Caballeronia sp. LZ062: one gene and its partner. The protein of the gene in region 2 interacts with the protein of the main gene of each other region in a pairwise test. Links are inferred from orthologs where the notes say so. Each region holds a gene or a part of one and is shown on either strand. Other genes may lie near its edges. The genes, in order: purT and P9239_RS04880.

Region 1 (3,307 bases), on a different replicon or contig from region 2:
CAGTACGCAAAAGAAACCGAGCCACAGCCGGATCGTGCCGGGACCGCGCAGCCCCGCGCCGCCCGGCAGCGCCGATTTGACGACGCGCCAGAAGAGAGCGAGAAACCAGACGACTGATGCACCGAACCAGCCGAGAACTACCGTGTGCATGCTAGGGATCGAACCAAGGTTGGATGAGACGGATGAATTGGCCGCCCAGCGCGTGTGCCGCGCAGGTGCCGGGCATATGGATCGAGCAGTTTAACGGGTGACGGCTAAACCCGACGCGCATGGCGTAAGCGCGCAACACTTCGCGTTCGATGTGTCCCGCGCGAGCCGGGCGCGGCAACGGCGTGTCATTCAGCGCGCTGCGCGAAGACGAGCACGGCGCCGTTATCGAGCGTCAACTCGAGCGTTTGCGGCGGATTCATCTGCACGCCGCTCTTCGACACATGAGCCAGCGCGTCGAGATAAGGCTGCTCCGCGGCGCCGCCTACACTCGATGGACAGGCCATGCGCGTGCCGGCGAGCGAGCCGAAGCTCAGCTTGCCGTCCTTGAGGTCATACGTGCTGGTGTACCGGTTGCAGCCCGAAAACCCGCTCGCACGCCGGCGGCCGCTCTCTGTCGAAAGATCGAGCGTGATCGGCTGACTGGCCACCGCGCGGCCCGGCAGGGCGTGCGGCTGGCCGTTCGCCTCCGTCCAGTTCGTCAGTTCCCAATGCGTGTCGTCGAGCAACTGCGTTGCGGCAGGATTGTAAGGATCGGTGGGCGGCGCGCTCGCGTCCGAATGCTTCGGCATGGCACACCCGCTGATGACACTGGCTACCGAAACTGCGACGCTCGCGCACAGTGCGAGGCCTGCCCGCGAGCGTAAAGAAGAAGCGCGACGAAGAAGCGAAGACATCGATCGATCCGGAACTGGCGAAAGCCGTAAGGGTACCGCAGGCGTCGTACGGTTTGTCCAGCGTTGAGATGCAACAAATCATTCGCCGCGCGGAAGGCTCGAAAGAAGCGCGGGAATTTGCCGCCCGGGCACGAGTCCATATCGCTTGTCAATATGCCGAACGGCAGAGCGTTCACGCCCGGCGCTGCGTGTTAACATCGCCGCCAATCATTGCAATCAATCGGTTTTTAGCGCGTGAAAGGCGCCAGGCCGACGCACAACCGAATCGATTCTGGAGCACGCATGCAGACTGACCAACCCGGCGCGAACGCAGCGCAGGACATCGCCTCGCGCATCGGCACGCCGCTTTCTTCCGGCGCCACGCGCGTCATGCTGCTCGGCGCGGGCGAACTCGGCAAGGAAGTGATCATTGCGCTTCAGCGGCTGGGCGTCGAGGTCATCGCGGTCGACCGTTACGCGAACGCGCCTGGGCATCCGGTCGCGCACCGCGCGCATGTGATCGACATGACCGACCCGGCCGCGTTACGCGCGCTCGTTGAAAGCGAGAAGCCGCATCTGATCGTGCCTGAGATCGAGGCGATCGCCACCGATGCCCTCGCCGAAATCGAGGCGTCCGGCATGGCGACCGTCATTCCGACAGCGCGCGCCACGCAACTCACGATGAATCGCGAAGGCATTCGCCGGCTGGCCGCCGAGACGCTCGGTTTGCCCACATCGCCTTATGCGTTCGCGCAATCGCTCGACGAGATGAAGGCAGCGATCGCGAAGATCGGCTTTCCGTGCGTCGTGAAGCCCGTCATGTCGTCGTCGGGGAAAGGGCAGTCGGTATTGCGCAGCGACGCGGACATTGAGCCGGCGTGGACGTACGCGCTGGCCGGCGGGCGCGTCAATCACGGCCGGGTGATCGTGGAAGGCTTCATCGACTTCGAGTACGAAATCACGCAGCTCACGGTGCGTGCGGCCGATCCCGAGACCGGCGCGACGCAGACTTACTTTTGCGAGCCGATCGGCCACGTTCAGGTGGCGGGAGATTACGTCGAGTCGTGGCAGCCGCAAGCCATGAGCGCCGCCGCGCTCGCGAAAGCCCGCGACGTCGCCGCGAAGGTGACGACGGCGCTCGGCGGGCGCGGCCTCTTCGGCGTGGAACTCTTCGTGCGCGGCGACGACGTATGGTTTTCCGAAGTCAGCCCGCGTCCGCATGACACGGGTCTCGTCACGCTCGCGACGCAGCGTTTCTCCGAATTCGAGCTTCACGCGCGCGCCATTCTCGGCTTGCCGGTGGATACGTCGCTGAGCACGCCGGGCGCGTCGGCGGTCATTTACGGCGGTCTCGACGAAGCCGGGATCGCGTTCGAAGGCGTCCGCGAGGCGCTTGCCGTGCCGGGCGCAGACCTGCGGCTTTTCGGCAAGCCGGAGAGCTTCGCGAAGCGCCGGATGGGAGTCGCGGTGGCGACGGGCGCCGATACGGACGAGGCGCGCGAACGGGCGAAGCTGGCGGCGTCGAAGGTACGGCCGGTTTCGACGAACTGAGACGCGCCTCGCGCTTGGCGCAGGTAACAGGAGCAAGACATTGAAACGCTTATTGTTTGTCGCGCTGGTCGCGGGATGCGTCGGGCTTTCTGGCTGCGGGCTCGCTGCCGCGCCGTGCCGGATCGCATCGGCGGGCTTGAAAATCGTGCCGGTCGTCGGCCATGTCGCCGCAGCGCCGACCGACGCGTGTGCCGATGTCATCGACCCTTGACCGGCTAGCGCCGCCAGCATCAGACAATGAACAACGTAACGATGAACAAGCTCCTCGCATTCTTCGCCACTACGCTACTTGCAATGTGGGCGTTGGCTACGCCGTCCGCGCACGCGATGCCGCTAACCGTTCCGCAAATCCAGGCGGCATCGACGCACACCACGCGCTACGACTGCCGCGACGGCAAGAGCATCACGGTCCAGTACACGAACACGCGCAACCGGCAGAGCTTCGCGGCGCTGACTGTCGACGGGCGCAAGCTGCTCTTCGTCAACGTGATCGCTGGGTCGGGCGCAAAATACGCCGCCGATCAGTACGTCTGGTGGACCAAGGGCAAGCAAGCCAACCTCTACGACGAGATGGCCGCGAAAGATTCACCGCCGCTGCTCGCGGACTGCCAGGCGCGCGAGAAGTAGGGCGGAAGCGGGACGGCGGACGCGGCTGCGTGGACGTAGAGACTTGCGTCCGGGCCCTTTGGCATGCGGTGCTACAATGTGCGGCTTTCCCGCAGCGAAAGTGCCGCCGCCGCGACGGCGCTTCGCTTGCGCCAGGGCGGCCGCGCAGCGCCGCTGCCGGCGAACTTCTTTGCGCGCCGTGTCGTTGAAGCGTCATTGAAGCTGTGTTCCATCCAGGTATGAGTCGCGTTCGGCTGGAAGGCGGCGGGACGCAGGCGTCAGCCGCC
Region 2 (3,229 bases):
GACGACCGGCTTCATGCCGTCCGCAGCCAGCCCGCCCGCGAACGTGACGGCGTGCTGCTCGGCGATGCCGACATCGAAGTAACGGTCCGGGAAGCGCTTCTCGAACTCGACCATGCCCGAGCCTTCGCGCATGGCCGGCGTGATGCCGACCACGCGCGAATCCTGCGCGGCGGCGTCGCAGAGCCATTCGCCGAAAACCTGCGTGTAGGTTTTCTTCGACGGTGCGGTCGAGGGCTTGATGCCTTCGGCCGGATTGAACTTGCCGGGACCGTGATAGAGCACGGGGTCGGCTTCCGCGAGCTTATAGCCCTGACCTTTCTTCGTGACGACGTGCAGGAATTGCGGGCCGCGCAGTTCCTTGATGTTCTGCAGCGTCGGAATGAGCGAATCGAGATCGTGCCCGTCGATCGGGCCGATGTAGTTGAAGCCGAACTCTTCGAAAAGCGTGGCCGGCACGATCATGCCCTTCGCGTGCTCTTCGAGTTTGCGCGCGAGGTCGAGCACCGGCGGCGCGGCGCGCAGCACGCGCTCCACGCCTGCGCGCGCGGCGGCATAGAAGCGGCCCGACATCAGACGCGCGAGATGGCGGTTCAGCGCGCCGACCGGCGGCGAAATCGACATGTCATTGTCGTTGAGGATGACAAGCAGCGGCACGTCGTCGGCAACGCCCGCGTTGTTCATTGCCTCGAACGCCATGCCGGCAGTCATCGCGCCGTCGCCGATCACGGCGATGGAATAGCGGTTGTCGCCTTGCAGCTTGTTCGCGACGGCCATGCCGAGCGCGGCCGAAATCGACGTGCTCGAATGCGCAGTGCCGAAGGTGTCGTATTCGGATTCGCTACGGCGCGGAAAGCCCGATATGCCGTTCAGCTGGCGCAGCGTCGGCATCCGGTCGCGGCGTCCGGTCAGGATCTTATGCGGATACGTCTGATGACCGACGTCCCAGACGATGCGGTCGTTCGGCGTATCGAACACATAATGCAGCGCGATCGTCAGCTCGACCGTGCCGAGGTTGGACGACAGATGGCCGCCCGTCTGCGACACGCTGTCGAGCACGTAGGCCCGCAGTTCGTCGGCAAGCGGCTGCAGTTGGCGTCGATCGAGGGCACGCAGATCGGCCGGATCGTCGATTGTTTTCAGCAAGTCGTACATCGTCGTCCCATTTAGGAAAACTGGCGTGATTCGTTCGGCACGATTGACTTTGACCTTTCGCGCCGTGGGCTTCGTCACGCGTTCAACAATTAGTGCGCCCGGTTCACGACCAGGTCGGCGAGTTCGGCGAGGCGCTGGGCGCGCGCGCCGAACGGCTGGATGGCGGCGTGCGCGTCGCGGCCAAGCTGTGCCGCGAGTTCGCGCGACGCATCGAGACCGATGATCGACACGTAGGTCGGCTTGTCGTGCTGCGCGTCCTTCCCGGCGGTTTTGCCGAGCGTCGCGGAGTCCGCCGTGACATCGAGGATGTCGTCGACGACCTGAAACGCGAGCCCGACGGCGGCGGCGTATTGATCGAGCGCGGCGAGCACGTCCGCGCCCAGCTCGTCGCCTGCAAGCGCGCCCATGCGCACCGACGCGCGCAACAGCGCGCCCGTCTTCTTGCGATGCATGGTTTCCAGTTCGGGCCGCGACAGCTTGCGCCCGACGCTTTCGAGGTCGATGGCCTGCCCGCCGGCCATGCCGACCGAGCCGCTCGCGACCGCCAGTTCGCGCACGAGCGCAGCCTGCTGGCGATCCGACAGACCATTGCCCTCTGCCGTCAGCGCAATGAACGCCTGCGACTGAAGCGCGTCGCCGACGAGCAGCGCCGTCGCTTCGTCATATTGAATGTGTACCGTGGGCTTGCCGCGACGCAGGGCGTCGTCGTCCATCGCGGGCATGTCGTCGTGCACGAGCGAATAGACGTGGATCATTTCCAGCGCGGCGCTCGCGGCTTCGACGGCCTGCGGCCGCGCGCCCGTGAGTTCGCCGGCCGCGTGAACCAAAAGCGGACGCACGCGCTTGCCGCCGCCGAGCACGGCATAGCGCATGGCTTCGTGCAGACGCGCCGGCGCGATGTCCGTGCCGGGAAGATAGTGCTCGAGCGCGGTTTCGACGCGGTCGAGCGTGCCGCGCATCCATTGTTCGAAAGTCATAGGTCGTCGTCCCCGTTGTCGTTCGTCGCGCGCTGAACGTCGCCAGGCAGCGGTTTGAGCGTCTCGCCGTCGAGCACGCGCACCTGCTGCTCGACTTTTTCGAGCTGCTGTTGGCAAAAGCCTACAAGCGCCGCCCCTCGGCGGTACGCCGCAAGCGATTCCTCGAGGCTGAGCGCGCCCTCTTCCATGCGCGCGACGAGCGATTCGAGTTCGGCCAGCGCCGCTTCGTAATTCTGCGGAGGCGGCGAGGCGTCCGCGCCCGGCGCATCGGCGCGGGCTTCTTCGCTTGTTGCGTCTTCTGCGGTCTTCGCCATGAATCGTGGATGTGCGGTGAAAATTGGAACCAAGTCGCACATTCTACGGCAAAAGCTAATTTTTCGACCCGCATCCCGTGCGCGTGCTGCATCGGCGCGCGCCGTCCCCAGCTATGCGCTGCGGCGGCGAAAGCACGGGGAACGGGGCTTGCGCAATGTCTGCGAAATGCGCTTTTGTCGGAACTCTGACGACAATTTATACCCAAATCAAGACCTTATGCGCCCCAGCGAGGCGGATTTCGGTATAATCGCGGGCTCCCTAAATCGAATCTTCGATGGTTGGGTTGTTCACTGCTTTCACGTCTTCATCGGGAGTGGGAATGTCCAATCTGAGCAATGCATTGCAGTTGAAGGCTGTTCATAGTCAACTGCCAGTCACGGCTTACTTTGACGAAGCGCTTCTTACGCGCGAACTCGACATACTTTTCAAGCAAGGTCCACGCTATATCGGGCACGAACTCATGGTCCCCGAAGCGGGGAACTATTTCGCGCTTCCGGGCGAGGGCGAAGGGCGCGTGCTCGTCCGCAACCAGCAAAACGACATCGAGCTGCTGTCGAACGTGTGCCGTCACCGTCAGGCGATCATGCTGAACGGGCGCGGCAGCGCGGACAACATCGTCTGCCCGCTGCATCGCTGGACGTACGATCTGAGCGGTCAGTTACTGGGCGCGCCGCATTTCGCGGACAAACCGTGCCTGAATCTGGGCGCCACGCCGCTGCAGAACTGGCAAGGGCTGCTCTTCGAAGCGCAGGGCCGCAACGTCGCGGCCGATCTCGCCAAGCTCG

Evidence for each region.
Region 1: the proteins of P9239_RS04880 (region 2) and purT interact in binary tests that used the Escherichia coli proteins (3 or more experiments, as listed by UniProt). The link is inferred for Caballeronia sp. LZ062 from one-to-one orthologs.

Annotation. Positions count from the first base shown.
Region 1 is NZ_JARTWB010000002.1:1,620,138-1,623,444, reverse strand. What follows is about bases 301-3,290. They hold purT (formate-dependent phosphoribosylglycinamide formyltransferase), read left to right. Parts: upstream 301-1,166; coding sequence 1,167-2,414; downstream 2,415-3,290. Other genes in these bases: P9239_RS13630 (MliC family protein), read left to right, coding at 2,652-3,041; P9239_RS13635 (DUF6726 family protein), read left to right, coding at 2,455-2,625; P9239_RS13645 (hypothetical protein), read left to right, coding at 830-1,177; P9239_RS13650 (META domain-containing protein), read right to left, coding at 336-884. In the rest of the region: P9239_RS13655 (DNA translocase FtsK), read right to left, coding at 1-150. UniProt on the Escherichia coli protein: Involved in the de novo purine biosynthesis. Catalyzes the transfer of formate to 5-phospho-ribosyl-glycinamide (GAR), producing 5-phospho-ribosyl-N-formylglycinamide (FGAR). Formate is provided by PurU via hydrolysis of 10-formyl-tetrahydrofolate.
Region 2 is NZ_JARTWB010000001.1:1,060,437-1,063,665, reverse strand. Bases 186-3,097 are described here. They hold P9239_RS04880 (farnesyl diphosphate synthase), read right to left. Parts: upstream 2,130-3,097; coding sequence 1,242-2,129; downstream 186-1,241. Other genes in these bases: P9239_RS04870 (aromatic ring-hydroxylating dioxygenase subunit alpha), read left to right, coding at 2,764-3,097; P9239_RS04875 (exodeoxyribonuclease VII small subunit), read right to left, coding at 2,126-2,443; dxs (1-deoxy-D-xylulose-5-phosphate synthase), read right to left, coding at 186-1,152. Also shown: more of dxs, read right to left, coding at 1-185; more of P9239_RS04870, read left to right, coding at 3,098-3,229.